3 regions of the Sorangium sp. So ce406 genome follow, and region 2 is predicted to be linked to each of the others. Evidence: riboswitches for the same ligand, from Rfam matches in the RefSeq annotation. Region 2 holds a riboswitch; each other region holds the start of a gene.

Region 1 (10,526 bases), 6.1 Mb from region 2:
CGAGCGGCCTGGTCCTCGCGACGGACGGCGCGGTCGCCGCGGATCGCAGCGTGGTCGCGCCGGCGAGCAGGCCGGCGACAGCCCTGATGCATGCTGCCTCTCGCATCAGCCCCGCCACGCTTCAATCAGGGAGGACGGCTGTCACGAGCTCGACCAGATCGGCCAGGCTCGCTCCCGTGGCGTCGGCGGTCACGCCGAGCTCCTCGGCCGGCAGGCCCAGGCGGTTGACCCAGAACGTCGGATAGCCGAACCACCGGGCGCCCGCGGCGTCCCAGCCGGCGAACGGCACGAACAGGATCTCCTCGCGCTCGAGGCCAAACGCGTCGACCGCCATCCGGTACGCGCGGGGATCCGGCTTGTACGTCCTCGCCCGATCGGTGCTGAGCGCGTGCTCGAACAGGCCTCCCAGACCGGCGCTCTCGATGGCAGCGTCGAGCATCCGCGGCGTGAAGTTCGACAGGAACGAGAGCCGGACGCCCGCGTCCTTCAACGATCTCAGCGCCGGCGCCGCGTCCGGCCATGGCCTGAGATCGAGATAGGCCCCGAGGAGCCGCGCCCGCTTTTCCTCGCCGAGGTCGAGCTCCAGCAGCCGCTCGGCGAACACCAGCGCATCCCCGGTCACCTGCCAGAAATCCGCGTACTCCCCCGACGCGACCCGGAGCCACGTGTACTCGAATTGACGGGTGCGCCAGGCCTCGCTCAAGAGAGCGCCCTTGCCCGGGGAGAGCTCCTCCGCGAGCGCGGCGATCGGCCGCGGATCGAGGACCGCAAAGGCGTCGAAGGCGATGGCCCTGATCTTCGAGGGTGACGCCGGCGGCGGCCGCGCCGGCCCGCCCTCCGCGGCGCACGAGGTGGTCATGGCCAGCGGGGCCGAGCCCAGGAGGCCTGTTGCGGTGACCCCGGCGACGAGGTCGAGAAACTCACGGCGACGTGAAAGCATGCGGGCCTCGATCGGGTGATTCGAATTGAACGTTTCGAGAGCGCTGGAGCGCGAGAGCACGCGCTGAGCATGCACGCCCCGCCGTTGCCCGGGGATCCGCCATCGCCGTATACTCGCCATGCATCCTTGCATGACGTGGAGCGCTCTCCGGCAGCAGCGCCCCGCGCGCCGGAGCCATGCTCGACTGGGACGACCTGCGCTACTTCCTCGCCGTCGCGCGGCACGGCAACCTCTCCGCCGCCGCGCGCGCGCTGAAGGTCACGCAGCCGACCGTGGGGCGGCGCATCGACGCGTTCGAGCGGCGCCTCGGGGCAAAGCTCTTTCTACGCTCGCCGTCCGGATTCGCGCTCTCGGCCGCGGGCGAGAGCGTGCTCGGGCACGCCGAGCGCATGGAGCAGGGCGCCCTCGCGGCCGAGCTCGCCGCCGGTGGGCGCGACGCGGGCCTGAGAGGCCACCTGCGCGTCACGGCGTCCGAGTGGCTCGCCGTCCGCGTCCTCGGGCCGCTGCTCGTCCCGTTCCTCGCCCGGCACCCCGCCATCTCCGTCGACCTCGTCGCGGACGCGCGCTGGCTGAGCCTCCCGCGGCGGGAAGCGGACATCGCCCTCCGCCCCGCGGCGTTCGAGCACCACGAGGTGTTCCAGCGCGAGGTCGCGCGGATCGGGTTCGGCCTCTACGCGTCGGAGACCTACCTCGCCGAGCGCGGCTCGCCGGACTTCGACCGGCAGTGCGAGGGCCACGCCCTCGTCACGATGAGCGACGATCCGCCGGCCGTCGCCGACCTGCCGTGGCTCAGCGCCGTCGCCGGGAAGGCCCGCGTCGCCGCCAGGACCAACGGCCGCGAGGCCCAGGCGACGATGGGCGCCGCCGGCGTCGGGCTCGTCTGCCTGCCGCGCTACCTCGGCGACGCGACGCCGGGCCTGCGCCTCCTCGCGCCGCCCTCACCGCCGCCCGAGCGCGCGCTGTGGCTCGGGGTGCACCGGGACGCGCGCGCGGCGCCGCGCGTGAAGGCGCTCGTCGCGTTCGTGGTCGACGCGCTCGCCCCGCTGCGGCGCGCCCTCCGGCCCGAGCCGCGCCCGCGGCCGATCATCAGGTGACGAGCGTCCGGGCTACGGGGCGCCGTCGAGCTGACACGCCCGGTGGTCCTGGAAGGGCTCCGAGCAGACGTCCTTGAACGACGTCTCGCACCTGGACGCGCTGGAGCCGAGGCACTCGAAGAGCGGATCGAGCCAGCGCGCGATCTGCTCGCAGGACGTCATCGACGAGATCTGGATGCCGGCGCTCATGCAGTCGAAGTACGGCGCCGTCAGCGCGTTGCACGGGCGCGGCGCGGTGAGCAGCTCCGCGCAGGCGTCGCGGCAGCCGTTCGACGGGCACGCGCGGTCGAACAGCGCGCAGAAGGCGCCGCACGAGGCCATCTGCGCCTCGACCGGATCCGCGCCGCCGGCGCTCGACGATCGCGGGCCCGCGCCCGCCGTGGTCGTCAGCGGGCCCGCGCCCGCGCTCGACGGGGCGGCCGGGCCCGACGCGGCGCCCGCCGTCGCGCCGGCGCCCCCGGACCCCTCGTCGCCCCCGGGGGACCCGTCGACGACGACGTTCCCGCCGCACGCGCCCGCCCCCGCGAGCGCGACGAGCGAAGCCAGGCCCGCCGAGAGCAGCGTCGTTCTCATGCCGCGAGTCTACACCGGCCCGGGCAGCGCCGGGGCGCGCGCCGCGTCGACCACGCCGCGCGCGCCGCCGATCACTCCACGGCCTGCGACTGCTCGATCGCGTCCTCGCGGCGCTCGCGGCGGTTGCACGCGAGCACCTTCTTGCGGACGCGCACCGCGTCGGGCGTGACCTCGACCAGCTCGTCGCCGTCGATCCACTCCATCGCCGTCTCGATCGTGAGCAGCCGCGGGCTCGCCAGGAGGACGTTCTCGTCCTTGCCGTGGTTGCGCACGTTGGACAGCTTCTTCTCCTTGATCACGTTGACGTCGGTGTCGTTCGGCCGGTTGTGCTCGCCGATGATCATCCCCTCGTAGACCTCGACGCCGGGGACGATGAAGAACATCCCGCGCGGCTGCAGGTGGTGCAGCGCGTACGGGGTCGCCACGCCGGCGCGATCGGCGACGATGGCCCCGGTCGGGCGGCGCATCATCGGGCCTCCCCAGGGCGCCCAGCCGTCGAACATCGTGTTGAGCAGGCCGGTGCCGCGCGTCGCGGTCAGGAACTCGCCGCGGAAGCCGATGAGCCCGCGCGACGGGACCCGGAACTCGAGGCGGGCGCGCCCGAAGCCGGGGTTCGTCATCTTCACCATCCGGCCGCGCCGACCGCTGAGGCGCTCGGTCACGATGCCGACGTAGGTGTCGGGCACGTCGACCACCACGAGCTCGATCGGCTCCATCACCTCGCCGTTGATCTCGCGCGTCACCACCTCGGGGTTCGAGAGCTGCATCTCGTACCCCTCGCGCCGCATCGTCTCGACCAGGATCGCGAGCTGGAGCTCGCCGCGGCCGAGCACCACGAACGTGTCCGGCACCTCGGTCGGCTCCACCCGGATCGCGAGGTTCTTCATCGCCTCGCGCTCGAGCCGCTCCTTCAGGTGGCGGCTCGTCAGGTACTTCGACTGCTTGCTCTTGCCGGCGAACGTCGACGTGTTCACGCCGATCTTCATCTTGATCGTCGGCTCCTCGACCACGATCCGCGGCAGCGCCTCGGGCTGCCCCAGATCCGCGATCGTGTCGCCGATCGTGACCGAATCGAGCCCCGCGATCGCGATCACCTCGCCCACGACGGCGCTCTCGACCGGGACGCGCTTCAGCCCCTCGTAGGCGTAGAGCATCTTCACGTAGCCGCGCGACTGCCCGTCCTCGCCGAGCAGCGCGACGTCGGCGCCGGACCGGGCCGTGCCGCGGACCACGCGGCCGACCGCGAGCCGGCCCACGTAGTCGTCGTGCGTCGTGTTGCAGACGATGACCTGCAGAGGCCCGTCGGGGTCGCCCGACGGGCCGGGGACGCGCTCGAGGATGGTCTCGAAGAGCGGCTGTAGGTCCGTCGCCTCGTCCTCGAGCTCGCGCTTCGCCTGGCCGAGCTTCGCCACGGCGTAGAGCGTCGCGAAGTCCTGCTGCGGGTCGCTCGCCTCGAGGTCGCAGAAGAGGTCGAACACCTCGGAGAGCACCTCGTGGGCGCGCGCGTCGCTGCGGTCGATCTTGTTGATGACGACGATGACCGGGAAGCCGCGCTGGAGGCACTTCGAGAGCACGAACCGCGTCTGCGGCAGCGGGCCCTCGGCGGCGTCGACGAGGAGCAGCGCCCCGTCGGCCATCATCAGCGTGCGCTCGACCTCGCCGCCGAAGTCGGAGTGGCCGGGCGTGTCGACGATGTTGATCTTGACCCCGCGGTACCGGATGCTGGTGTTCTTCGCGAGGATGGTGATGCCGCGCTCCCGCTCGAGGTCGTTCGAGTCCATGACCCGCTCGGCCACGACCTCGTTCTCTCGGAAGGCGCCCGACTGGCGGAGCATGTGATCGACGAGGGTCGTCTTCCCGTGGTCGACGTGGGCGACGATGGCGATGTTGCGGAGATCGTTACGCGGCATATACAGCGGCGGCCGTGTAGCACGCGACCCACGGAGGAGCGAGCCCATCCTCGCCAGAGCCCGAACGTCCGGCCCGCGCGGCAGACGTCGCGCCCAGGGGGCGCGAAGCGCGGTGAGCAACGCGCGCGAGGCGCGGTGAGCGAGCGGGGTGAGCGGGAGCGTTGACAGCCGAAGCCGCGCCGCAATAGGGTGCGCGCCGCGTTGGTGCCTGGGCCCTTGCCCAGGCTGAATAGGGAACCCGGTGAGATTCCGGGGCTGCCCCGCAGCGGTAAGCGAGAACGACCTCCACGACGAGCACTGGCCCGAGAGGGCTGGGAAGCGGTGGACAGTAGGAAGTCGGCCAGGCCGAGACGCTCGCAAGCCCGAAGACCTGCCATCGCCCGGCGACGGGGAGACATCTGGCGCCGGTTTGACCTGGGAGCCTCGAGGGAGGCGGAGAGGTCCGAGCCGCCGCAGCCGTCCGCGCGCGCCCCGGAGTCCGACCCGCCCCCCGCGCGACCTCCCGTTCGCCCGCGGGGGCGAGAGGTCGGCCCGGCGCGGTGTGCGACGGACAGGCCTCTCTTCTCCTCGCGGTGCTCGGCGCGAGCGGCCCGGAGCCGCCCTGCGCGACGCCACCGAAGGAGGACGCGCATGCCGCGCACGACGATCACGAAGCGGAACGGACGCTGCTTTTCACGACACCTGCTCGCCGCGCTATCCACCTCGCTCGCCGCCGCGCCGCTCGCGCGCGCCGAGGGCGAGGTCCCCGAGGCGACCGCGGTCGTCGAGGCGGCCGCGGGCGCCGAGGCGGCCGCGGGCGCGTCCTCCGACGGCGGCGCGGGGGCGCCCGCGGACGGCGGCGGGGCGATCGAGGTCACCGTCCACGCGGAGAAGCCGGGGAGCGAGGCCGCCTCGCGCGTCTCGGTCGGGCACCGCGAGCTCGAGCTCAGGCCGAGGCTCCGTGCGGGCGACATCGTCGAGGCGGTCCCGGGGCTCTTCGCCGTGCAGCACGCCGGCGGCGGCAAGGCGAACCAGTACTTCCTTCGCGGGTTCGACGCGGACCACGGGACGGACGTCGCCTTCTTCGTCGACGGCGTCCCCGTCAACATGGTCAGCCACGGCCACGGGCACGGGTTCACCGACCTCTACTTCGTGATCCCGGAGCTCGTGACGGGGCTCGACGGCACCAAGGGGCCTTATACAGCGAGCATCGGCGATTTCGGCACCGCGGGCGCCGTCAACCTCCGCTTCGCCGAGAAGCTCGACGAGAGCCACGCGCAGGTCAGCGTGGGGCAGTACGGGATCCGGCGCGGCCTCGTGATCGCCTCGCCGGATCTCGGCGACACATGGCGCGCCGTGGCGGCGGCGGAGGTCTACCGGAACGACGGTCCGTTCCTCAGCCCCGAGCGGCTCGAGCGCTTCAACGTGTACCTGAGGGCGACGCACGATCTCAGCCCGACCGGGAAGATCCAGATGACCTGGATGTCCTACGGGTCGACCTGGTACGGCTCCGGTCAGGTCCCCGCGCGGGCCGTGTGCGGCGAGGGCGAGCAGGGCCACCCGGGCCCGACGCCGCCCGCGTCCGACCCGCCGTGCATCGATCACTTCGGCTCCGTCGACCCGACCGAGGGCGGCGCGACCGAGCGGCACATGGCCTCCCTCGCGTACACGACGGCGTGGCGGGACGCCGACCTGAGCGCGATGGCGTACCTCGTCCGCTACCGCTTCACGCTGTACTCGAACTTCACGTTCTTCACCGAGGACCCCGTCCACGGCGACCAGATCGAGCAGAACGACGACCGCGTCGTCGGCGGCGCCGATCTCCGGCTGCGCCGGAGCCTCGAGTACCGCGGGGCGAAGCTCACGACGTCGCTCGGCGCGCACATCCGCGCCGACGCGATCGACAAGTCGCTCCACCACGACGAGGCGCGCGAGCGGATCGAGGAGCGGGGCAGGGCCCACATCGACGAGGGCCAGATCGGCGTCTACGTCGAGGAGGACGCCCGGATCCGGCGCTGGCTCCGCTTCGTGGCGGGGCTGCGGGGGCAGTGGATCGACGTCAACGTGGACGACCGGCGCGAGGATCTCGGCGCGACCGGGAGCCGGTCGAGCGGCTTCCGGGGGCAGATGCAGCTCTTCCCGAAGCTCACGGCGATCGTCTCCCCGGTCGACGGCCTCGATCTGTTCGCGCACTACGGGCGGGGCTTCCACTCGAACGACGCCCAGGGCGTGGTGCTGGGCGAGGGCGGGGCGACGCTCATCACCCCCGCGACGGGCTACGAGCTCGGCGCGAGGGCCACGCCGCTGCGCGGCCTGACGCTGAGCGCGGCGGGGTTCCTCCTCGATCTCGACTCCGAGCTGGTCTGGAGCGGGGACGCCGGTGTCACCGAGCCGTCGGCGCAGACGCGGCGCTACGGCCTCGAGATCGGCGCGCGCTACCGGCTCGGGAGCTGGCTCTTCGCCGACGTCGACGCGACCTTCACGCGCGCGCGGTTCCGCGCGAACGCGGGCAACGGGAGCGCGGTGGCCCTCGCGCCGACGCGGACGCTGACCGCCGGTGTCGGCGTCCGCCCGACGTTCGGCGCGTTCACGCCGTTCGCCGCGCTCCGGGTCAAGTCGATCGGCGCGCGGCCCGCGACCGAGGACGAGTCGCTGACGGCCGAGGGGTTCACGGTGATCGACGCCAACGCGGGGCTGCGGTGGAGGGACGTCGAGGTGGCCGTGGACGTCCAGAACCTCCTCGACGCGACGTGGCGCGAGGTCCAGTTCGCGAGCGAGTCGCGCCTGCCGCACGAGCCGGCCGCGGTCACCGGGATCCACTACTCGCCGGGGTGGCCGTTCACGGCGATCGGGCGGGCGACGCTGTACTGGCGGTGAGCGGCGCGGCGCCCGTTGCGAAGGCGCGGGCCCTGGGCTTCCATGCCGCCCGCCCGTGTCCTCGCCCCCGCTCTCCCTGCTCCGCACGCCCCGCGCCCGCGCGGAGCTCGTCGCGAACGGCTGGGAGCTGTTCTCCGCGCTCCTGTTCCTCTCGGCCGTCGTCCCCGCGGCCCTCACGACGCCGTGGCCGGCCATCCTCCTGCTCGCCTCGATGGCCCTCTCGGCCGCCCTCTCGGGCGCGCTCGTCCGGCGCGGCGACCGCGGCTTCGCCATCGCGGCGGCGATCCGGACCCTCTCCTGGCCGCTCGCCGTCCTGCCGCTCGCCGGCCGGGGCGCCCCCGCCGCGCCCCCCTCCTCGTGGCCCAGCCCGCTCGGGATCGGCCAGGCGACCCCGCCCGCGTGGCTCGGCCTTATCGTCACCGCGGTCGCCTTCGGCGTCATGGCCGGCGGCATGCGCCGCGCCATCTACCGCGCCGTGCTCCGCGCCGACGCGGCCGACAGCGGCGCCTCCGAGGCCGCCTCCGCGCGCGCCCTCGCCGCGGCGCTCCGCCCGCGGCTCGCGGAGTCGGCCACGGCCGCCGGCATCGTCGGCGGGCACGTGATGCTGCTCTTCGCCGTCGCGTTCCTCCGCACCCAGAGCCAGGTCGTGTTCCAGGCGTGGTTCGAGGTCGTCCCGCTCCTCGCGCTCTCCGGCACCCTCGGCTTCACCCTCGCCGTGCGCCCCGCCACGCGCGCGATCGTCGCCGCCCTCGAGGCCGGCCCGTCCGGCGACCGCGCGCTGCTCGCCCGCGGCCTCGCCCGCGCCGAGCGGCTCCCCGACGTGCTCGCGTACCTCAACTTCGCGCTGTGGCTCGCGTGCACCGCGATCGGCATCGCCTACGTGCGCCCCGGCGCCGCCTTCACCCTCGCCGACGGGCTCATGCAGCTCGGCTTCGGCGCGCTCTTCGGCTTCGGCGTCTCGTTCTACCAGCGCGCGTGGCACAAGGACTCGGTCGCGCGGGCCGTCGACCTCTTGCGCGCGTGGACGGGCGCGCAGGAGGGCGACGGCGCGCGGCGCGGCGCGGCGCCCATGCCCCTGCGGCGGCGCATGCTCCGCGACTTCGGGCTGCCGCTCCTGTTCACGGGGCTCCTCTCGCTCTTCTCGTCGATCGGCCTCTACCGCGCGCTCGCGACCGGCTCCTCCTTCAACGAGGACTTCAACGCCGTCACCGCGCTCTTCGCCTCGTTCTCCCTCCTCGTGCTCGCCGCCCTCGGCGTCGTCGCGCGGGCGGCGCGCGAGCTCTCCCGGCCCATGGCGCAGCTCGCCCGCGCCGCCGACGAGGTCGCCCGCGGCGAGCTCGACGCGGTCGTGCCGGAGCTGTCCGGGCCGCGGGAGGTCGTCGGCCTCGGCGAGAGCGTCGAGCGCATGCGCCAGGCGCTGTCCCGCACCATCGCCGAGCTCGAGCGCGAGCGCGCCGGCCTCGAGGAGAACGTCGCCGCGCGCACCGCCGAGCTCACGCGCGCGCTCACCGAGCTCCGCCGGGCGCAGGCCGCGCTCATCCAGGGCGAGCGGCTCGCCTCGATCGGCGAGCTCGTCGCCGGCGTCGCGCACGAGATCTACAACCCCCTGAACGCCATCGCCGGCGCCGCCCAGCCGATCGAGGAGCGCGCCGCCGAGCTGCGCGCCGTGCTCGACGCCTACCGGGCGGCCGAGCCCGAGCTCCCGGACGACCGCCGCCGCGCGCTCGCGGCGCTCCGCGAGCGGCTCCAGGCCGAGGCGGCGCTCGACGACCTCGTCGGCATCTCGACCCTCGTCCACCGGGCGGTCGAGCGCAGCGTCCGCATCGTCACGAACCTGAAGAGCTTCTCGCGCATCTCGGGCGAGGCGCTGCCCGTCGACCTGCACGCCGGGCTCGAGGAGACGCTGCTGCTGCTCGGCCCGCGGCTCCGCCAGGCGCGCATCGAGGTGATCCGGCGTTACGGCGAGCTGCCGCCCGTCACCTGCCGGAGCGGCGAGATCAACCAGGTGTTCATGAACCTCCTCGTGAACGCCATCCAGGCGCTGGAGGACGCGAGCGCCGCCGCGCCCTCATCGCCGGGCGCCGCCCGACCGGACGCCGCGCCGTCCACCCCCGCCGACCTGGCGAGCGCCGCCTCGACCGGCGGGGGAGCCGGCGCGGGCGGGGCGGCCCCGCGCGCGCCCGGCGCGCCGGCGATCTGCGTCGAGACCTGGATCGACGAGGACATGGCGGCGGTCGCCATCGTCGACAGCGGCCCCGGCGTGCCGCCCGACCTCGCGCAGCGCATCTTCGATCCGTTCTTCACCACGAAGCCGCGAGGGCAGGGGACGGGCCTCGGGCTCTCGATCTCGACCGACATCGTCCGTCGGCACGGAGGCACCCTCACCCTCGCGCCCGCGCCGGCGGAGGGCGGCCGCGGCGGAGATCCGCGCCGCGGCGCGCTGGCCGGGGCGCGCTTCGTCTGTCGCTTGCCCCTCGATCCTCGCCCGGTCAGCGCCCGCCCGCAAGCGGACGCGCCCCCGGCCGCGCGGCCCTCCGCGGACGCTTGAAGGCGCGCGCAAGCGGCGCCGATCTCCCACCCCGCCCCCACGCGGAGCGCGCGCGAGATTCATCTCCACCCGGGCCGCGGGCCCGTAGACCGGCTGTTTCAAACCGGATACCTTCAGCGAGCGATCCGACTCACCGCACAGCGCAATAAGGCCCCTTAGACAGGCGAAACGCACTTCGGGGAGCGCTGAGGAGAAACGAAGGCACCATGGAGCGCGCGATTCAGCGACCGGCAGGTCCCAAGGCTTCGAGCACCGATCCGTTGATCGGGAAGGTCGTGGCCGGCCGGTACCGGCTCGAGGCACGGCTTGGCGAAGGCGGCATGGGCGTCGTTTACCGCGCCCGTCACGTGCTGATCGACCGGGTCGTCGCCCTGAAGCTCATCCGGCCCGATCTCCGCGGAGAGACCCATCTCCGCGCGTGGATGCTGCGCGAGGCGCGCGCCGCAAACCGCGTTGATCACGCCCACATCATCGATATCCACGACATCGGCGAGACCGAGGAGGGCGAGCTCTACCTCGTCATGGAGTACCTCGTCGGCACGCCGCTGTCGGCGGAGCTCGCGCGAGGCCCGATGCCGATCGCGCGATCGGTGGACATCCTCGAG
Region 2 (10,526 bases):
CGGCGAGCCCGTGGAGCAGGCCGCGCGAGCGCAGGAAGTACACGTACGCGAAAGCGCCGAAGAAGAAGAGCCCCTCGACGCACGCGGCGAAGCAGACGAGGTTCAGGAGGAACTGCCGCCTCTCGGAGCGCGACTCCAGTTGATTCAAAGACTGGATGGAGTCGATCCAGCGCATGCAGAAATCGGCCTTCTTCCGGATCGAGGGGATGGTCTCGACGGCCGCGAAGGCGCGGTGGCGGTCCTCCGGATCGGGGATGTACGTGTCGAGGAGCGTCAGATAAAACTGGACGTGCAGCGCCTCTTCGTAGAGCTGCCGAGACAGGTACATCCGCGCCTCCGGGGCGTTGATGTGCCTGTACAGGTTGAGCACGAGGTTGTTCGCCACGATGGAGTCTCCGGTGGCGAAGAACGCGACGAGGCGCTGCACGAGGTGGCGCTCCGCGTCGGTCATCCTCCTCAGGTCGCCCACGTCCGTGGAGAAGTCGACCTCCTCCACGGTCCATGTGTTCCTGATGGCGGCGCGGTACATCTCGAAGAAGGCCGGATAGGCCATCGGGCGCAGCGTGAGGCACTGGCCCGGATCCAGGAGGCGCGCGGGGCGGCCGACGCGGCTCACTGGCAGGCCTCGCACGCCTCGGGGTTCTCGAGCGCGCACGCCACGTCCGCGGCAGCCTTCGCCCCCGCGGGCGCCTGCGCCGCCGTCCCTCCGCCGCCTTCGCGGGGCCCGGCGTCGCCCGCGGGCGCCCGGTCCGGGGGCGCATCCACGGTGGCCTTGGCGATGCGCGTCGCGGGGCGCGATCGGAGGTAATACGTCGTCTTGAGCCCCCTCTTCCATGCATGGAAGTACATGCTCGAGAGCTGGCCGATGGTGGGGTTCTCGACGAAGAGGTTCAGCGACTGGCTCTGATCGATGAAGGCGCCGCGCTCCGCCGCCATGTCGATGAGCGAGCGCATCGGGATCTCCCAGGCGGTCCGGTACACGGCGCGGACCTCCTCCGGCAGCTCGTCGAGCCCCTGGACCGAGCCCTCCGCGAGCTTGAGACGGGCGCGCACCGCGTCGTTCCAGGCGCCGCGCTGCTTGAGCTCCGCGACGAGGTAGCGGTTCATCTGGAGGAAGTCGCCAGAGAGCGTCTCGCGCTTGAACAGGTTCGACACCTGCGGCTCGATGCACTCGTAGCAGCCTGCGATCGACGCGATCGTGGCGGTCGGCGCGATCGCGACGAGCAGCGAGTTCCGCAGCCCCTCGGCGAGGATGCGCGCGCGGAGCGCCTCCCAGCGCGCCGTGTCCTCCGGCACCACGCCCCACGCGTCGAACTGGAGCTCGCCGCGCGCGGCGCGCGTCTCGTCGAACGCCGGGTGGCGCCCCTTCTCGGCGGCGAGGTCCGCGGACGTCGAGAGCGCGTGATAATACACCTCCTCGGAGATCCGCCTCGAGAGGTCCCGCGCGGCGCCGGCGTCGAAGGGCAAGCGCATCTGGAAGAACACGTCTTGCAGGCCCATGAGCCCGAGCCCCACCGGCCGCCAGCGGAGGTTCGAGCGCCTCGTCGCGGCGATGGGATAGTAATTGAGGTCGATGACGCGGTCGAGCTGGCGGACCGCCGTCCGCACGGTGCGCGCCAGCTTCTCGAAATCGAACGCGACCGCGCCGCCCTCACCGTTGACGGTGTGGCGCGCGAGGTTGATCGAGCCCAGGTTGCACACGGCCGCTTCGTCCTTCGAGGTCACCTCGACGATCTCGGTGCAGAGGTTCGAGAGGTGCACGGTCCGGCCCGGCAGCGCCGTCTGATTGCAGGCGCGGTTCGCCTTGTCCTTGAACGTCATCCAACCATTGCCGGTCTGCGCGAGCGTGCGCATCATCCGCGCGTAGAGCTCGCGCGCCTTCATTGTCTTCTTTGCGATGCCCGCCTCCTCGGCCTGGGCATAGCGGCGCTCGAACTCGTCGCCGTGGAGATCGGGGAGGTCGCGCACCTCCTTCGGGTCGAAGAGGCTCCATTCGCCGTCCGCCTCGACCCGCTTCATGAACAGGTCCGGGACCCAGTTCGCCAGGTTCAGGTTGTGCGTGCGCGCGGCCTCGTCGCCGGTGCTGTCGCGCAGCGCGAGGAACTCCTCGACGTCGGCGTGCCACGGCTCGAGGTAGACGCAGCAGGCGCCCTTGCGCTTGCCGCCCTGGTTCACGGCCGCGACCGACGCGTCGAGCGTCTTGAGCCACGGCACGATCCCGCTCGAGTGCCCGTTGGTGCTCTCGATGAGCGAGCCGCGCGACCGCACGCGGTGGTAGGCGAGCCCGATGCCACCCGAGAACTTCGAGAGCATCGCGACGTCTGTGTAGCGCTGGTAAATGGTCTCGAGGTGGTCCTCGGGCGAGTCGAGCAGGAAGCAGCTCGAGAGCTGCTCGTGGCTCGTCCCGGCGTTGAACAGCGTGGGCGAGCTCGGGAGGTAGTCGAGCGACGAGAACAGGCGATAGAGCTCGACCGCCTGCGCCGCCGTCTCGGAGAGCGCGCAGGCGATGCGCAGGAAGAACTGCTGCGGCGACTCGGTGACGAGGCGCGTCTCGGGGTGCTTCAGGAGGTAGCGATCGTAGAGCGTCCGGAGGCCGAAGTACTCGAGCTCGTGGTCCCGCCCCGGCTCGATCGCGTCGTTCAGCTTGCGGGCGTTCTGCGCGACGAAGCTGTGGAGCCGCTCGTTGATGAGGCCGAGCCGCCGCCCGACGGCGACGGACTGCGAGAAGGCGTGGATCTCCTGATTGCGGACCTCCTTGTCGATATAGGTCGCGAGCAGGCGCGCCGCGAGCCTCGCGTACTGCGGCTCCTCTGCGATGAGCGACGCCGCCGTCTGGATGGAGAGCTGGTCGAGCTCGCGCGTGGTCGCGCCGTCGTAGAGGCCGCTGATGGTCTTGGTGGCGACGCGGAGCGCGTCCACGTCGGACAGGGCCGCGCAAGAGCGGCTCACGGCCCGGACGATCTTGTTGACGTCGACAGGCTCGCTCGACCCGTCGCGCTTCTTCACCCGCATCGTCGTGTGCGGGAGCGCTTCCTCCGCGCCTCCGCTCCTCGCGCCCCGCGCCCGCAACGGCGCCGCGCCGTTGCTCATCGTCACTGTGTCGCTCAGCATGGCAATCCTCCTCGTCGAGCTTCGTCGGAGCGGTACCGGACCGCTCGCGTCGATGCCGCGAGAGCGAAGAAGCCAGCCGATGTGCGCGAGCGCGCAAGGCTCTCCAGGAGAGCCCTTCGGACCGACCGCTCGCCCCCGCGGGCGAAAGGAAGACAACGCGGGAGGGGGTCGGAACCGGGACAAGCGCGAGAGTCTGCGCCAGCTCGGACCTACCCGCCTCCCTCGAGGCTTCCAGGTCAAACCGGCGCGGGATGTCTCCCCGGCGCTGGACGTTGGCAGGTCTTCGGGCTCGCGAGCGCTCCGGCTCTCGCCGGCTTCCTACGGTCCACCGCTTCCCAGCCCGAGGGCCAGTGCTCGTCGTGGAGATCGTTCTCGCTTACCGCTGCGGGGCAGCCCCGGATTCGCACCGGGTTCCCTTTTGAGCCCCGGGCCGAAGCCCGAGGCACCAACATGAGCCACTACATATTGCGGTGCGGGGCGCAGGTCAAGCGAGATGTTGTGGCGGGCACCTGAGGAGAGGAGCGGAGCGACGACCGGCCATCGACCATCGATGCCCGGCGCGCGACAACCGCGCCAAGGGTGCACAGCGAGGGCGTGCTCACGCGTCGCGCCTCCGGAGCTCGTCGTCGAGGCGCTCGTCGTACTCGTCACGTACAGGCGCCGCGATGGCCAGATTGGACGGAGCCGGCTGCGCGGCGCTCCGCCTCCACGAGCGCAGCAGGGCGAAGATCCCGAGGAACGACGCCGCGATGCCGAGCATCAAGCCCAGGGCAACCTGGCCAAGGACGCCGGACGAAGGCGCCGCACGGATACGCTCCCCATGACGCGCGATGAGGTCCTGCTCGACTCTGTCGACGGCCTCGCCCCGGCGGAGACGCGCTCGGATCTCGCGACGAAGCTCCTGCGCCACCGGCGATTCGTGGATGTCGAGTGTCTGATCCCAGCAACAAGGCGCGAGCAGGCGCCCTTCGAGCGCTCTCTCGCCGGGCGCCGCTGTCGAGTCGGCGAGCTCGCCCGCTGCCGTGCTGGTCGTCGCGGGCGTGGCCCTACCGCTGAGGACCACGCCCGCGACGGCGACGACCAGCGCCGCCGCGCGACGCCCGCGCGAGCTCCGCGGCGATCGGACACGCAGCGTCGAGCTCACGTCGCGCGCGCGGTGAGGGGCACGGACCGGGGCATCCGCAGCGCCGCGGTGCTCTCGCTGGCTCATGGCGAGACAGACTACCGCTATCGACCTCCACGGCCCTGCGACACGATGTCGCGCTGGTCACCGCGCGGCACCGTCACGGCGCCTGCTCCGTCTCGCCGGCCAGCGCGACCGCGCCGCGCACGCCGTGGTTCGAGGCGCCGAAGAGGTTGTCCGGATCGAGCGCGCGCTTGACCTCGCGAATGACCGTCCGCGCGCCCTCGGAGTACACCTCGCCGAGGAAGTCCTGCCGGATCTTCCCCACGCCGTGGTGGTGCGAGAGCGTGCCGCCGGAGGCGAGGATCTCCTCACGCGCCGCGTGCTCGAGGGCGGCATACTCCGCAACGGGGTCGGCGACGCCCTTCGCGTAGAAACCGAGATAGAAGTACATCGCGACGCCAGTCGAATAGACCTGCGTGATCCGACCGGTGAAGAAGGGCCTTCCGGGTAGCCGGCGGCGCTCGTGCTCGAGCTCCACGCGGCGCTTGACCCGCTCGTAGAGCTCGAGCGCGCGCGACCATGGCACGCTTGTCTCGAAGCTCTCCGCGATGGCCCAGTGCTCGAACGCCAGATCGCGGATGTACGCGATACCGAACGTGAGCTGGTAGCCACGCTCCCCGTTGGCGGCGCCTCCCTGGAGGCCACCATGGCGCGCCGCGATGGCCCGGAGCGTTCGCTCCTGAAAGGCGACCTCCGCGGCCGTGCCCTCGAAGACCACCGTCGCCACGCACATCTTGTGCGGGTCGAAGCCCTTGATCCGCGTCACCACGAGCGCCTCTGCCTGGCTCTTGAGCCGCGCGGCGAGGCCCTTCGAGGCCGGCTTCAGCGCCTGTCCGAAATGGAACTGGGTGTTGTCCATCACGCGCACGCTCGCAGGAACGGCGCCGCTCTGTTGCAGGTCGTAGAGGAACTGGAAGCCGCGCTCGAGGTCCGGGAAGATCACGCTCGCGTAGCGCTGCACCTCGGGCAGGGGCCAGACCTTGACCACCGCGCTGGTGATGATACCGAGGTTCCCCTCGCTCCCGAACAGGAAGGTCTTCGGGTTGACGCCGACGCTCTCGCGCGGGCCCACGGCGGGACGTTCAATCACGCCTCGGGCCGTCACTGCCGTGACATCGAGCACGATGTCCTCGACATTGCCGTAGCGGTTCTTCTTCATCCCGCTCGCGTTCGTGGCGATCCACCCGCCGAGCGTCGAGAACTCCGCGCTGTCGGGCTCGTGTCCGAGCGTCAGCCCGTGCCTGGCCAGCTCGGCGGCGATGTGCCGTCCGGTGGCGCCCGCCTCGATGCACGCCGTGCGGTTCACCGGGTCCACCCAGCGCAGCTTGTTCATGCGGCGCATGTCCAGCACGATGACGACACGCGCTTCGTCGACGGGCAAGCGCAGGGCGTCGGTGACATTGGTACCGCCGCCGAAGGGGACGAGGCAGGCCCCGCGCTCGTGCGCCACCTCGACGAGGCGCTCCACCTCGGCGTGCGCCTCGGGGAAAACGACGAGATCGGGGACGCGGGGCAGCCGACCGTAGCGAATCGCCCAGATCTCGGCCCCGGTGTGGCCGTGGCCACGCCGCAGCCGGACCAGCGGCTCGTCACTCACCTGATCGTCGCGGAGGAAGCCGCGGAGCGCCTCGAGCAGCGCCTCGTCGCGCCGCGCGGCGGGAACCGCGGGCGGATAGCGGGGCACGTTGCGGTTGTCGTAGGCGAGCGGCGCCTGAAGAATGCCCGACAGCCACGGCAGCAACTTCGGAAGATCGAGCCCGCTGAGGTTGTAGCGACGTCCCGTGAGCGTCACGTGGCCGTCCGGCTTCACGACGAAGCGCGTGTCCTTGAAGCCCCAGCCGTCGAGCGCCTCCTCCTCGTCACCGAGCGGCGCCGCGGGCGCCGGTGTCCTGCCGCCACCACCCCGCGAACCCCAGCCCAGCCGGCTCGCGACGTTCGCTCCTGCGCGCTCGATGCGCGACCGCAACCCTCGCTCCTGATCCATGTCATCACCTCTCACCGTCGACGACCTCAGTTGGCTCAGAAGAACGCCTTCAACAGGCCGATCGCGCCCTGCTTCCAGGGCACGCGATGGGTCACGCCCGAGCGGCTCTCGAACTCGCTCCGGTGCGCCCGGTACCACTCGAGGTTGCGCACCAGCGCGTCCTTGTTCGAATACTTCGGCGCGAAGCCGAGCTGCCGCTCGGCCTTCTCGATCGACACGAACGAGTCCTTCGATGCCGTCTCGTAGACCCACTTGTAGAGCGGCGACAGGCCCATCGCCTCCAGCGCGCGCAGGCCGAGCACCGCCGGCGCCGCGGGGAAGGGCACGATCTTCTTGCCCTTGCCCACCGCGTCGAGCACCGCCTGGTAGTCCTCTCCCATGGTGGTGAAGTCCTTCGCGCCGATATTGAAGGTGTCGTTGGCGACCGCCGCGTCCTTCGTCATGCACAGGTAGATGGCCTCGCAGAGATCGGCCACGTCGAGGAGCTGGTAGCGGTTCTTGCCGTCGCCGATCATGGGGAAGCCCTTGCCGTCGAGCGCCCAGTCGTAGAGCAGCGCGAAGACCCCGAGCCGCTCCGGGCCGATGAAGGACTTGGGCCGGATGATGGGCACCACGAGCCCCCGGCCGCGCTCCTCCAGGCACACGAGCTCGGCCTGGATCTTGGCCTGCCCGTACGGGCCCACGCCGTCGAGCCGGTCGTCCTCGCTGAGCGGGTGGTGGTCGGGGATGCCGTACACGGCCGTGGAGGAGATGTGCACGGCGCGCTCGACGCCGTGGCGGCGCGCCGCGCTCATGACCACGCGCGTGCCGATCACGTCGGTCGTGTAGATCTCCTCCGGCGTGTACAGGGGCAGCGCGGCCGCCGTGTGCACGACGAAGTCCTGCCCCTTCACCGCCGCGTCGACCACCGCCGCGTCGCGGATGTCCCCGCGCACCTCGCGGATGCGCGACCGCTCGGGGTAATCGAAGTCCAGGAGATCGAGCGACGTGACCTCATAGCCGCGCTCGAGCAGGTGCCGCACCAGATTGATCCCGAGGAAGCCCGCGCCGCCCGTGATCAGGACCTTCTTCTTGCTCATCGTCTTGCAACCTCGCTTCAGGGGTAAGGAGAGCCGCCGACGCTCACGCGCCGTGGGCCTCGATGATGGCCCGCGCCTCGGCCGGGTGGCTCTTGCACTCGAGCAGCGCTCCGAGCAGGAGCGGCGCCACGATGGTGGCGTCCGACTCGATCACGAACATGGGTGTGTCCGCGGTCAGCTTGTCCCAGGTGATCTTCTCGTTCGGCGTGGCGCCGGAGTACGAGCCGTAGGATGTCGTCGAGTCGGAGATCTGGCAGAAGTAGGCCCAGGGCCGGGCCGGCTCGTCGAGATCGTACTTGAGCGACGGCACCACGCAGATGGGGAAGTCCCCCGCGATGCCCCCGCCGATCTGGAAGAACCCGACGCCCGCGCCTGCGCTGAGCGCGCGGTACTGATCGTACAGATCGGCCATGTACTCGATACCCGACTTCACGATGCTCGCGCTGCACTCGCCCCGCCTCACGTAGGACGCGAAGATGTTGCCGAAGGTCGAGTCCTCGTGTCCCGGGACCACCAGCGGCAGCCCGGCCTCCGCGGCGGCGAGCAACCAGCACTCCTCGGGCGGTCCGCGGTGGAGCGCGGGCTCGACCGCCCGGACCAGCTCGTAGAAGTACTCGTGCCAGAAGCGGCGCTCGCCGCGCGCCGTCGCCCGCTCCCACATGGGGACGATGTGCTTCTCCACCGCACGGAAAGCCTCGTCCTCGGGGATGCTGGTGTCGGTCACGCGCCGCATCCGGTTCTCGAGGATCCGCGTGTCGTCCTGCTTGGTGAAGTAACGGTAGTCGGGGAAGTCGTGATAAGCGTCATGCGCGACGAGGCGGAACAGCGACTCCTCCAGGTTCGCGCCGGTCACCGACATGCCGTGGATCAGGCCGGCGCGGATGGCCGGCGCCAGCGTGATGCCGAGCTGGGCCGAGGACATCGCCCCGGCCACGGCCCAGAACATCTTCCCCCCACGCTCGATGTGCTCCCAGTAGGCGAGGAGCGCGTCGCGCGTCGCGCGGGCGTTGAAATTCTTGTAGTTGCGAAGAACGAACGTGAGCAGGGGCAGCGTCGTGGACGCGCTCTTCGTCCCAGCCATGTTCCACCGAGCCTCGGCGACCACGGAGGTCGTCCCGGTGGTCTCGGGTCGCGCAGGCCACCAGGGACGCCCTACGGACCGGCGCGGGCCGGGCCGCCATCGCAGCGTCGGGTGGCTTCGGGGGCACCGTAGCACGCATTACGACAATCGTGTCAAGCCCGAGGGCGAGCGCCTCGACCCCCTCGATGCGCCCCCATGGCCGGACGCTTCGGCCATGGTTCCGCACGTAGGCCATCGGGCCTCGCAGCGGCGGGCCTGTCGCAGCGCCCCGGCGGGATCAGCGCAAGAGGCTCATCCGGGCTGGCTCCCTCGCTGCCGCTCGAGCCGCTCCCGCATCACGTTGGGGATCCTCCCCGCTGCCTCGATCGCCCGCTCGAGCGCCGCGCGCGCCTCGGCGTGGCGGCCGCGCCGCGCGCACGCCCGCGCCCGCGCCTCGATGACCTCGATCTGCTCCTGCCCCACCGAGAAGCGCGCCGACCGCTCCTCGAGCTCGTCCCACGCCTCGTCGGTCGCCTCCCGCGTCGACAGGTCGATCATCGACCACTGCACCTCTTCCGAGGGGGCCATCTCCATGCCCCCGCGCCCCTCCACGGCGGCCCTCTCCTGCTGGCTCCGGATCGCCTCGATGATCTCCCGCGCCCTGGTCTCCTCGCCCCGGTACAGGAGCACCCTCGCGAGGAGGAGCTGCACCACCGGCCGCGCCTCGTCCCCCCGCTGCTGCCGCTCGAGCGCCACGGCCCGCTCCACATGGGACATCGCGATGTCCACGTTGCCCATCAGGTAGAAATGTTCGCCGAGGTTGAACTCCCCCACGAGCTCCATCGTCCCCAGCCCCAGCTCGCGTGAGATGGCGAGCAGGCGGCACGTGTCCAGGATCATGCCCTCGTGGTCCCCGAGGCACGCGCGCAGGAGCGCTCGGCTGTTGATCGCGGACCCAAGGTGCAGGCGATCGCCGCGCGCCTCGCACATCCGGATCGCCCGCTCCAGGACCGCCCCTGCCTGGTCCAGCTTGCCCAGCCCTGGATAGACGAAGCCGAGGAGCAGCAGCGAGATCACCAGCGTCTCGTAGCCGTCGTCGCCGACGGCCTCGGCCTGGGCCGCCGCGTCCTCGAGCGGCGGCGCCGCCGCGTCCTCGCGGCCCTCGTGGATGAGCGAGCGCCCCACCCCCATCGACAGGCGCGCCGTGAGCGCCGGCGGCAGCTCGCCCTGCGCGAGCTCCCTCGCCTGCTCCACCCGCTCCTTCGATCTCCCGTAGTCGCTCATCCAGTCGAGCGCCGTGGCCTCGTCGAGCAGGAGCTCGATCTGCTCGATCCTGTCGCCCTCCTCGACCGCCATCGCCCGCGCGCGCTCCAGATCGCCGAGCGCGTCGTGGTAGCGGCCGAGCCGGTAGCGCATCAGCCCCCGGCCCCTGTACGCCGCCCTCCGCCGCGCGCCGCGCCCCTCGACCGGCTGCGCGAGCGCGCGGCTGTAGTGGAGCTCCGCCTCGACATAGACGTGGCGCGCCCTCGCCCGCTCGGCGAGCTCCAGGTAGGCCTCCTCCGCGACCGCCGCGAGCCCCGCCTCGGCGGCGTGGTACGAGATCTTGAACCACCGCTGCTCCCGGCTCTCGTGGGCCGCCTGCCGGTGGTGCTCGTAGGCCGCGACGTGGATGCTCCGCCGCTCCGCCTCGGCGACGCCGTGCGCGATCGCCTCCCGCATCAGCGCGTGCCGGAAGCCGAGCCGGCCCTTCCGATCGGCGACGAGCACGCCCGCCCTGACCAGGCGCTCGGTCCCGATCCGCGCGTCGAGGGGGAAGGCCGCGCCCTCGCCGCGCCGGTCCAGGTGGTCGAGCACGCCCGCGATCTCGTCGAGCGACACCTCGGCGCCGAGCAGCGCGACGAGCCGCGCGTGCGCGCCGAGCGCCGGCCCGAGCGCCGCGATCTCCCCCTGCGCGAGCGGATCGAGCAGCGGCAGCGTGGGCAGGCGATCGAGCTCGTCGGTCGCCAGGTACCACGCGTTGCCCCGCGGGTGCCGGCGCAGGATCCCCTCCCGCTTGAGCCCGTGCACGAGCTCCACAAGGAGCAGCGGCACCTGCTGCGAGCGCTC
Region 3 (10,526 bases), 5.1 Mb from region 2:
GCCGGCGAGCTGGGTCGCGACGTGCAGGGTCACCATCACCGCGCACGCGCTCAGCGCGCGGAGCACGAAGTAGCGAGGGATCGAGAGCGGCTTGCTGGCGAGGAGCGGCAGCACGCCGGTGTCGCGCTCGCGGAGCACGACGCCGCTGGCGAGCACCACGGGGAGGAACGCGATCGCCTTGTTCATCGTCAGGTCGATCCACACGTACATGAAGACCTGGAACGGCGCGGCGTCGCCGAACCAGGCGGCGATCGCGGCGCGCACGTGATCGGGCGGCCGCGCGAGCACGACGGGGATCGCGACCAGGGCGTAGGCGAGCATCGCGGCGCAGAGCCACGTCTTCCGCTCGCGGAGCGTCGTGAGGTAGTCGAGCCAGAGGAGGCGGATCACGCGGCCTCCTTGCGCACGAGCGCGAGGTAGAGATCGTCCATGGTGCGCGCGCCGTGCGCGTCCTTGAGGCGCTCGACTTCATCGCAGGCGACGAGGCGCGAGCGGTGCATCACCGCGACGCGCCGGCAGAGGGCCTCGACGTCGGAGAGGATGTGCGACGAGAACACGATGGTGACGCCGCGCTCGCGCGCGAGCGCGCGGAGCACCTCGAGGAGCTCGTGGCGGCCGAGGGGATCGAGGCCCGAGGTCGGCTCGTCGAGCAGGAGCACCGCGGGCTCGTTGATCAGCGCCTGGGCGATGCCGACCTTCTGGGCCATGCCGGTGGAGAAGCCGCGCAGCGGGCGGTCGGCCTCGCGCTCGAGCCCGAAGCGGCGCAGGAGGGCGTCGGCGCGCGCGGTCGCGACGTCGCGGGGCAGCGCGAACATCGCGGCGATGTAGTGGAGGAAGCCGCGCGCCGTCATGTCGGGGGGCAGCGAGTACGACGCGGGCAGGTAACCCGCGTTCCGACGGACCTCGAGCGTCTCGTGGACGACGTCGCGCCCGAGCACGCGCGCGGCGCCCGCGGTGGGCCGGGTCAGGCCGAGGAGCATGCGCAACGTCGTGGTCTTGCCGGCGCCGTTATGCCCCATGAAGCCGAAGATCTCGCCGGCCGCCACGGTGAAGCTCACGCCGTCGACGGCCGTGACCTTCCCGAAGCGCTTGCCGAGCGCGTTCACCTCGATCGCCTGGTTCATCGCTTGCTCCTCGCGCGCGACGCGGTCGCGCGCTGCTTCGTGGGATTCGTGTCCGGGGGGGTCGTGTCCGTGGGATTCGTGTCCGTGGGATTCGTGTTCGTGGAGGTCGTCTCCGTGGAGGTCGCCGCGGGGCGCGCGGCCAGGCCGGCGCGGAAGATGTCGGCGATCGCGTCGAGCGTGCGCTCGCCGGCGAAGGCGCCGAACGACGTGATCAGCCCGAGGTGCTGGGGCGCGAAGCGCAGCACGCCGAGGACGAAGGGGATCGCGCCGCGATCGACGTCGGGCCGGATCTCGCCGCGCGCGATGCCCTCGTCGACCCAGCCGTTGATCTGGGCGATCTGCGCCTTCGCGGCGGCGGCGCTCGCGGCGTCGTCGAGCAGGCGGAGCGCGCGGAGGTCAGGGTCCTCGCGGAGGAGCTTGCCGAAGAGCGGCTCGGCGGCCTGCTGGCGGTGGGCGAAGCGGAGGGTGGCGACGAGCCGATCGAGCGGGGATTCCAGGCCGAGCACCTCGGCGGCGAAGCGCGCGCGGATGGTGGCGAACGATTGCTCGACCACCTCGCGCAGGAGGGCCTCCTTGTCGGCGAACTCGAGGTAGAGGGCCCCCTTAGCGCAGCCGGCCTCGGCGGCGACGGCGTCGAGGTTGGTGCCCTTGAAGCCGCGTTCGACGAACTGGCGCTTGGCGGCCTCGAGGATCCGGGCGCGCCGCGCGGGGTCGCGGGGTTTGTCGGGGCGACGAACGGGCACAGAACTCATATGACTCGAATGGCCAAATGAGTCAAATCGGTCGACCCTGGCGTGAGACGTGGCGCGCCATGCGTCGACGCCGCGGGCGAGCCGCTCCGGGGGCCCTCGTCGACAGCGACGTCGAGGACCAGCTCCTGGCGTCAGAGATCCTTGCTCGAGCGCGGCTCCAGGCCGCCGCGCCTCACTGCATGATGTCGTCGACGAGCCGCGCCACCAGCCGGTCGCCGAGCAGGTGTTCTTCCACGAGGTCCTTCGCGTCCTCCTCGCGGACGCCCCGGTACCAGACGCCATCCGGGTAGACGGCCACCGTCGGCCCCTCGCCGCAGCGCCCCATGCACGACGTCCTCGTCACGCGGATCTGCTGCTGCTGGCCCGCCTGCTTCAGGCGCCGGCGCAGCGCCTCGAGCAGCGCCAGGCTGCCGCGGTCCACGCAGTCGGCGTTGCCGCAGACGAGCACGTGCTTGCGCAGCGAGCGGTGCGCGTGCGGGTGGTTCGACGCCTGCGTGTGCGTCAGCGTGTGGCGCACGCTGTAGAGCATCGCCTTCAGCCCGCCGACCTCCCGCGCGAGCCCCGGCAGGGCGGTGCGGTACATGCAGGTGTCGCAGGGCAGGGGCGCCTCGCCGGCGAGCGCCTGGCGCGCGCGCTCGTCGATGAGCCCGGACAGCGCGCTCGACCGGCCGAGGTGCGGCGCGAGCGACGCGCGGATCCACGGGTACGTCGCCGAGAAGCGATCGACCTGCTCGGCGAGCTTGGTCATCAGCCGCCCGGCGAAGAGGAAGTAGGGGACGACCACGACGCGCTCGGGCCGCTGGCGCGCGACGCGCTCCAGCGTCTCCTCGACCGAGGGCCGGGTGATGCCGATGAAGGTCGGCTCGACGAGCTGGAGCCCCCGGCCCTCGCCGATGAGCCGCGCCATCTTGCAGAAGTCGCCGTTCGCGTCCGGGTCGCTGGCCCCGCGCCCCACCACGACGAGCGCCGTGCGGGCGCGCGCCGCCGGATCCTCCGGCAGCACGGACGCCGCCCGCTCGAAGGCGATCTCCGCGAGCGCCGGGTGCACGCCGAGGGGCCGCGCCGCGGAGAAGCGCACGCCCGGGAAGGCGGTCCGCGCCTGCTCGAGCGCGATCGGGATGTCGTTCTTCACGTGCCCCGCCGCGAACAGGAAGAGCGGCACGACGGCCACCCGGGACACCTGCGCCGCGAGCGCCGCGAGCGCGTCGGCGAGGTGCGGCGTCGCGAGCTCGATGTACCCGTGCTGCACGACGATGCCGGGCCGCGCCGCGCGGTGCTCGGCCACGAGCGCCTCGAACTCGGCGTTCGACGCGGCGTCGCGGCTGCCGTGGCCGATCAGCAGGAGCCCTTCGTCATGCATGCGAGCGCCTCCTCCAGGGTGAGTGGGAGTCCTTCGCGGCCGCGCGGCTCGGCCGGGGTCATCCGGGTCCAGAGCTCCGCGACCCACGGCCGCCTGAGCCGCGCGCGCGCGAGGAGCTCCCCCCGCGCGAACACCTCCCGCGGCGGCCCGTCCGCGAGCACCTGCCCGTCGCCGAGCAGGACCGCGCGCGTGGCGAAGAGCGGCACGAGGTCGACCGCGTGCGTCGCGGTCACGAGCGTGGTCCCTTGCTGCTCCGAGAGCGCGCGCAGCGTCCGGCACAGGGCGAGCTCGCCCTCGGGGTCGAGCCCCGCTGTCGGCTCGTCGAGCAGCAGCACGCGCGGCTGCATCGCGAGCATCCCGGCGATGCACGCGCGCTTGCGCTCGCCGAAGCTCAGCGCCTCGATCGCGCGATCGGCGAGGTGCGCGATCTGCACGGCGGAGAGCGCCGCCTCCGCGCGGCGCCGCGCCTCGGGCGCGGGCAGGCCGAGGTTCCGCGGGCCGAACAGGACGTCGTCGAGGAGCGTCGCGCCGAGCAGCTGGTCGTCCGGGTCCTGGAGCACGAGCGCGGCGCCCGCGGCGACAGCGTCCGACGGCGAGCCCACGCGGCGGCCCGCGATCTCGACGCCGCCGCCGGGCGCGGGGAGGAGCCCGACGAGCGCGCGGAGCAGCGCGGTCTTGCCGGCGCCGTTGCCGCCGAGCACCGCCACGGACTCGCCCTCGGCGACGTCGAGGCGCACGTCGCGCAGCACGGCCGCGCCGCCGCGGTAGCCGATCGCCGGGGCGCGCAGCGCGATCGCGCTCACCCCGCGCCTCCCGCGGCCACGCAGAGCGTCAGCGCCAGGGCGGCGGCGGCGGCGAACGCGAGGTTCGCTGCGGGCGCGCTCGCGCGGCGGTCGGCGACCGGGAGCTTCCCCCGGTAGCCGCGGAGCTGCATCGCGACGGCGGCGTGCTCGGAGCGCTCCAGCGTCCGGAGCGCCACGACACCCGCGACCGCGCCGGCCGAGCGCGCGGCGGCGGCCGGCCGCGTGAACCCGCCGCGGAGGCCGGCGGCGCTCCACGCGCTGTCGGCGGCGCGCTGCAGCACGCCGGCGAAGCGCCGCGCCAGCGCGAGCAGCTCGACGAGCGCCGCGGGCGCGCCGAGCCCGGCCAGGGCCGCGTCGATCTCGGCGGGGGCGGCCGCGCGGGAGAGCCACTTGAGCACCGCGGCCGCCGCGAGGACGCGCGCGCCGATCGCCGCGGCGCGGCGGGCGCCCTCGCGCGTGACCGCGTCGAGCGGGAACGCCGCGCCGGCGAGCAGCGGCTCGCCCGGGGTGAGCGCGAGCGCGAGCGCCGCCGCGACGCCGCCGATCCACGCGGCGGGCGCGAAGGCGCGGAGGATGGCGCCCGCGGTCAGGCCCTGGAGCCGGAGGGCCGTGCACGCGAGGACGAGCAGCGCGGCCGGCGTCCAGGGCGAGCGCGCGCCCGCGGCGACGCAGCACGCCGCCACGGCGGCCCCGAGGCGGAGCCGGGCGTCCACGTCGCGGAGCCGGCCGCGGGGCGGCGCGGGCAGGTCACTCCGCACGGAGCTCGTCGCCGCCGGCCCTGGCGGCGGGCTGGTCGGCGCGCTCCACGAAGAGCACGCGCGAGAAGTAGCCGAGGGCGAAGCCGGCGAGGAGCCCTGCCCAGAGGAACGCGAAGAGGAGGAGGTCGCCCTCCAGGCCAGCGAAGAGCGGCCCCGTGTCGTGGCGCCCCGCGTCCTCGGCGACGCGGCGGACGACGGCCTCGTCGACGCCGTCCCAGGATGCGTTGCCGCACCCGGTGAGCCAGAGCGCCGCGGCGAGCGGCAGCGCGGCGAGCGGCAGCGCGGCGGTGAGCCGGAGCGCCGCGGCGAGCGGCAGCGCGGCGCGCCAGGGCGCCGCGGCCGACCGGCGCGGCATCGGCGGCCGGGTCACGACGCCCCCGCGGCGAGCGGGACGACCCGGAGCCGCTCCAGGATGTCGGGCCGCCGGGAGCGCAGGAAGACGAGGGCCCCGGCGGTCATGGCGCCCTCGAGGAGGCCGAGCGGGAGCTGGGTGGGGACGAAGGCGAGCGCGACGGCCGTGAACATGGACGTCACCGACCCCTCGCCGGCGAGCCCGAGGGCGAGCTCGAGCGCCGTCGTCGCGTACGTCGCCCAGTCCGACGTCACGCCGGCGAGGAACCCCGCGACCCACAGGTTCGCGCCGCAGCGCCGCGCGAGCCGGAAGGCGAGGTACCCGGTGAAGGCGCCCGCGATGCCCATCGACGCGACGTCGGCGCCGAGCGTGGTGAGCCCGCCGTGCGCGAGGAAGAGGGCCTGGATGAGGAGCGCCACCACGGTGACGAGGACAGTCATCCAGGGCCCGATGAGCACCGCGGCGAGCCCGGTGCCGCACGGGTGGGAGCACGTCCCCGCGGTCGGCACCGGCACGGGCATGCACGAGATCGCGAAGACGGCGGCGGCGACGAGGCCGACGAACGGCTTGTAGAAGGCGTCCTGCTGGGTGCGCTGCCGGAGCAGGTGGAGGGCGATCGCGACGAAGGGCAGGGCGAGCGCGTTCCAGACCGCGCACCACCCGAGCGGCAGGACGCCCTCCGCGAGGTGCATCGCGGCCGCGGGCCTCGCGGCGAGCGATGCGGCCAGGAACGCGGTAAAGATGACGGCGGGGCGGCCGGGAAGACCGATGTTGGCGCTCCGGGTGAAGTCCGCACCCGGACGCCACGAAGACGTGCGCAAGCTGCACCTCGTGGGACTCGGGTAGGTCTCCCGGCTCATGGGTTCGGGGAGCTGTTCGAGCTCCCGGCGCTGCGTCCACCTTCCCGGGTCTCTTCAGGAGGCCCAGTGGTCTTCGGATGCAGCTCCCCATTCACGGTGGCGGGACCGCGCCGGATTCGCACCGGCTTCCCTGTTATGCCCCTGAGGGCACCCGAGGAAACAGATTGTCAGATGGATGCTCGGTAGTCCCGTTTCGCGCCCGGCGTCAAGGAGGTCGCGCCGCGCCCTCGCCGTCCAGCCCGCCCTGTGCCGTCCGCGCCCTCGTCCGAGGGGCCGGCGCGCTTCGCCGTGCTCGCCGCGCTCGCCGCGCTCGCCTCCCGCGTCGCGCCTCACGCGCCCGCGAGCGGACGGTCCGGTGCCGCCGTCGTGCGCCGCGCGCGCGATGTTCCGCCCGCCGAGCGGCCAGGCGGCATCAGGGAGCGAGCTTCTCCTTAACCATCGACGCATTGCTGGAGGCCGCGAAATTGACCGAGACGCACGACCGGAGCCCGATTGGTCAGTTTCTGGCCTTCGTGCTTCCGTGGTAAACACACTTTACTTTCGCCGCGCCTGGACGCTGCTCGCCCGGCGCCCGCCTGGGAATGCGTTCACAGGCGGTTTCTTGCGGGTTCGGTCGTGGCCGCCGGTACGTTTCTCGTCGCAGCGCGCTTGGTTCGTCCTGGCTCTTTACTTACATGAGCCGACGTCCAGCGCCTGCCGTGCTGCGTCGTGCTGAGCACGGATTGACGAGGCGAGCGGGCTTTGGTGTCCTCTTTTCTCGGGACCCGAAGAGCTCGTCACGTCGAATGCTGTCTCGTGTGGATGGGTATGCCCGGCTCGGACGTGCATTCCATGAATTCGGGCGTGAGCGCGTCGGCGCGGTCGCCTGGCTGCCTTCGTGGCGTGAGCGATTCGCGCATCGGCGCGCACGCCTTGCACTTTGTTATCGACAGCGGGCTCTCGGGTGCCACACTCCGATCACCGCATGCGCGCCGGCGCAGCCCCCCAGCCCGGAGCGCATGCGGTCTTTCTTGCGCACCGCGGCGGACGGTTGGTGTCCCGGCGCGGTTACCCGCCGCGCTCATGTTGGGTTCCCCCCTCCGGCATGATGCGCGGTCTTTTTTTATGCGCTGTTCATCACTTCCCGGTGAATGCGGCCTGCGATTTCGACAGGAACGCTTTCATTCCGATTTTCTGGTCCTCGCTGCCGAAGAGGGCGGCGAACGCCTGGGCTTCCAGCTCGTTGGCGGCGGCCAGGTCGAGGCTCTCGCCGCGCAGGAGGACGCGCTTGGCGGCGGCGACGGCGAGCGGCCCGCGCGAGGCGATCTTGAGGGCGGTCTCGCGGGCGCGCGCGAGGAGCTCGGCGGCCGGGAAGACGGCGTTGACGAGCCCGATGGCGAGCCCCTGTTCGGCGGTGATCATGTCTCCTGAATAGACGAGCTCGCGGGCGCGGCCGACGCCGACCCGGCGCAGCAATCGCTGGGTCCCGCCGAACCCCGGGATGACGCCCAGGTTCACCTCGGGCTGCCCGAGCCTGGCGCCTTCCGCCGCGTAGATGAAGTCGCACGCGAGGGCGAGCTCGCACCCGCCGCCCAGCGCGAAGCCGTTCACGGCGGCGATCACCGGGAACGGCGCCGTTTCGATGAGGTCGGCGAGCCGGTGTCCCGCGTCGGCGAACCGCTTCGCGGCGATGCTGTTCATGGACGCCATCTCGGCGATATCGGCGCCCGCGACGAACGCCTTGCCGGCGCCGGTGAGCACGGCCGCGCGGACCTCGCCGCCCTCGGCGGGCGCGAGGAGCTCCTGGAAGGCGGCGGTGAGGTCGCCGAGCACGGCGGGGTTCAGGGCGTTGAGCTTGTCGGGCCGCTGGATCGTCACGGTGGCGACGTGCCCCGCGCGCTCGACGGCGACGAACTGGAGGGCACCGCGAGCAGGGACCCCCGGCTGCTGTTCTTGAGCGGTCATGACCGGTGGTTAGCAGCGCGCCGCGCCGGGGGGAAGCGCGGCCGAGCGCCGCGGGAGGCGCCGTGATGTGCCCGCCCGGGGCTGCTATGCTGAGGACCGTGGCTGACGCGACGAGCGAGCGAGCCGGCGGGCCTGGTACCGCTGCTCATCGCTCCGAGGACACGAGTCCTGGCGCGCGGAAGGCCCTTGTTTTTTGGCAGGAGGGGGCCCGTCAACCATTCTGCGGTACTGCCATCTCTGCTGGGATCGCTCGAATCTCGGCCACAGATCTTCCCCGACCGCGTCATCCGCTGATCTGGGGTGGCCGAGGCAGTTATTGCCAACCCCCAACCCCCCACCGCTCCTCAGAGAGAGCCAGCGGGGGAGGGGGTGCCGCGCGGGGGGCCGGCGGGGTAGGGCCCCACAAACCCGAGCGCCGGCCCGCTCCGTGCGACGCCCTCCCGGACCGACCCACCCTTTCCCACGGCAATAGCCCCCCAAAAGGCGCGAGTTTGTGGGAGGGGCCCCCGCCGGCCCCCCGCGCGGCACCCCCTCCCCCGCTGGCTCCGCTGCAGGATCCTACACCGCCCGCCCCGTCTTCTGCCCCTTGTCGTCGTACACGTAGAACCCCCGCCCGCTCTTCTTCCCGTACCACCCCGCCGCCACCAGGTTCCGCAGCAGCGTGGGCGCCCGGTACTTCGAGTCCCCGAACTCCCGGTGCAGCACCTCCGCGATCGACAGCACCGTGTCGAGCCCGATCAGGTCCGCCAGCTCGAGCGGCCCCATCGGGTGGTTCAGCCCGAGCCGCGCCCCCGCGTCGATGTCCTCCGGCGTCGACAGCCCCTCCTGGAGCGCGAAGCACGCCTCGTTGAGGAACGGGATCAGCATCCGGTTCACGATGAACCCCGGCTGGTCCTTCGACGTGATCACCGTCTTGCCGAGCCCCACCGCGAGCGCCCGGACGGCCTCGTACGTCGCGTCCGACGTCTGCACCCCGCGGACGAGCTCGACCAGCTTCATCAGGGGCACCGGGTTCATGAAGTGCATGCCGATGACCAGCTCAGGCCGGCTGGTCACCGCCGCGAGCCGCGTGATCGAGATCGACGACGTGTTCGACGCCAGGATCGCCCCCTTCGGCATCGCCGCGTCGGCGAGCTTGAAAATGCCGCTCTTGACGTCGAAGCTCTCGGTCACCGCCTCGACCGCCAGGTCGACCTCCGACAGCCCCGCGATGCCGTCGGCCACCGCGACGCGGCCGAGGAGCGCCTCCCGCGCCTCCGCGGCCATCTTGCCCTTCTCCACCTGCTTCGCGAGGATCGCGGCGATCTGGGCCTTGCCCGACTCGGCCAGCGACCTAGAGACGTCGCACAGGACCACCTCGAGGCCCGCGGCCGCGGCGACCTGGGCGATGCCTCGCCCCATCTGGCCCGCGCCGATCACCCCGAAGCGCTTGATCGTCGTAGCTTCCATGGCCGCGGTTGATAGCCGAAGCCGCGAGCGCGGTGAACCGCCGATCCCGCCGATCCGGCGCCCCGCGGCCGGCGGACGTCCCCGGCGCAGAAGCGCGCGAAAGCTTCGCCCGCGCTTCCCGACCCGCGGGGGCGAGGATCCTTGAAACCGTGTCGTCCGCCCGGCTATCTTCGGCCGGCCCGTGAACGGACCGGACCGAATTCGCGAGGTCCGCGGAGAGACGATGAGCGTTGAGACGATTCGGATGGCCCTTGGGCGCCTGCAGGATGAGCCTGAAAACGAGGCGGCCTGGAACGAGCTCGCGGAGGCCGTGACCGCTCCGAGCAACGGCGCGGGCGCCGGGGACGTCGAGCGCCTGCTCGGCGCGGCGCGCGCGCGGCACGAGCAGCGGCACGAGTGGCAAGCCGTCGCCCGGCTCCTCGAGCTGGAGATCGCCCTCGCCGCCGGGAGCGCCGTCGAGGGCGCGATGCAGGCGGAGCTCGCCCGCGTCTACCACGAGGAGCTCATCGACGTGGACCGCGCCGCGGCCGCCTACAAGCGGCTGCTCGAGCTGCGCCCCGACGACGACGCCGCCGCCGAGGCGCTCGAGACCGACGCCTCGAAGCGCGAGCGGTGGCGCGACCTCGTCGACCGGTACGTGGCCGAGGCCGAGGGCGCGACCGACGGCGCCTTCAAGAGCGCGCTGTTCACGAGCGCCGCCGACATCGGCTACCGCTACGGCCGCGCCGAGCTCGGCGAGAGGATCGCCGAGCTCCTCCAGCTCGCCCTCGAGCTCGACCCCAGGAACCGCCGCGCCGCGAGCCTCGCGGAGATCGCCTTCTCCGCCGCGGGCGACTACGAGGCGGTGGTCCGCGTCCAGACGCTCGTCAAGGCCGAGGCCCAGCTCAAGGAGGACCGCATCGCCGCGGGCCTCCGCGCGGCGCGCACCATCCGGACCCACCTGAGCGACCCGGCGCGCTCGGTCGCGGCCTACGAGGAGGTGCTCGACCTCTCGCCCGGCCAGCCCGAGGCGCTCTCGTTCCTCGCCGAGGCGTACTCCGCCGCGGGCGACTGGGATCGCCTCGTCGCCCTCTACGAGGACCAGCTCCGCAGCGGCGGCGTCAAGCCCGGCGAGGAGCTCGGCA

The links. A riboswitch is a leader RNA that binds a small molecule or an ion and turns the genes downstream of it on or off. The one in region 2 is predicted to bind cobalamin.
Region 1: it holds a riboswitch for cobalamin, as region 2 does, so the genes downstream of both, WME96_RS05275 (TonB-dependent receptor) here and WME96_RS29505 (ribonucleoside-diphosphate reductase subunit alpha) in region 2, are expected to answer to the same signal.
Region 3: it holds a riboswitch for cobalamin, as region 2 does, so the genes downstream of both, WME96_RS01710 (energy-coupling factor ABC transporter permease) here and WME96_RS29505 (ribonucleoside-diphosphate reductase subunit alpha) in region 2, are expected to answer to the same signal.

The regions. Positions count from the first base shown of each region.
Region 1 is NZ_CP150340.1:1,434,715-1,445,240, forward strand. Features, by position in the region: gene WME96_RS05255 (haloacid dehalogenase type II) at 122-940, opposite strand; gene WME96_RS05260 (LysR family transcriptional regulator) at 1,117-2,034, shown strand; gene WME96_RS05265 (hypothetical protein) at 2,047-2,607, opposite strand; gene typA (translational GTPase TypA) at 2,679-4,565, opposite strand; cobalamin riboswitch at 4,703-4,909, shown strand; gene WME96_RS05275 (TonB-dependent receptor) at 5,148-7,373, shown strand; gene WME96_RS05280 (ATP-binding protein) at 7,429-9,921, shown strand; gene WME96_RS05285 (serine/threonine-protein kinase) at 10,128-10,526, shown strand, end outside.
Region 2 is NZ_CP150340.1:7,954,143-7,964,668, forward strand. Features, by position in the region: gene WME96_RS29500 (ribonucleotide-diphosphate reductase subunit beta) at 1-553, opposite strand, end outside; gene WME96_RS29505 (ribonucleoside-diphosphate reductase subunit alpha) at 613-3,111, opposite strand; cobalamin riboswitch at 3,369-3,576, opposite strand; gene WME96_RS29510 (cytochrome c-type biogenesis protein CcmH) at 3,710-4,321, opposite strand; gene WME96_RS29515 (FAD-binding oxidoreductase) at 4,395-6,281, opposite strand; gene WME96_RS29520 (NAD-dependent epimerase/dehydratase family protein) at 6,317-7,360, opposite strand; gene WME96_RS29525 (deoxyhypusine synthase family protein) at 7,404-8,441, opposite strand; gene WME96_RS29530 (serine/threonine-protein kinase) at 8,733-10,526, opposite strand, start outside.
Region 3 is NZ_CP150340.1:444,924-455,449, forward strand. Features, by position in the region: gene WME96_RS01675 (hypothetical protein) at 1-390, opposite strand, end outside; gene WME96_RS01680 (ABC transporter ATP-binding protein) at 387-1,124, opposite strand; gene WME96_RS01685 (TetR family transcriptional regulator) at 1,121-1,867, opposite strand; gene WME96_RS01690 (CbiX/SirB N-terminal domain-containing protein) at 2,049-3,236, opposite strand; gene WME96_RS01695 (energy-coupling factor ABC transporter ATP-binding protein) at 3,212-4,039, opposite strand; gene WME96_RS01700 (CbiQ family ECF transporter T component) at 4,036-4,797, opposite strand; gene WME96_RS01705 (hypothetical protein) at 4,787-5,152, opposite strand; gene WME96_RS01710 (energy-coupling factor ABC transporter permease) at 5,164-5,841, opposite strand; cobalamin riboswitch at 5,974-6,179, opposite strand; gene WME96_RS01715 (enoyl-CoA hydratase/isomerase family protein) at 7,126-7,953, opposite strand; gene WME96_RS01720 (3-hydroxyacyl-CoA dehydrogenase family protein) at 8,512-9,402, opposite strand; gene WME96_RS01725 (tetratricopeptide repeat protein) at 9,647-10,526, shown strand, end outside.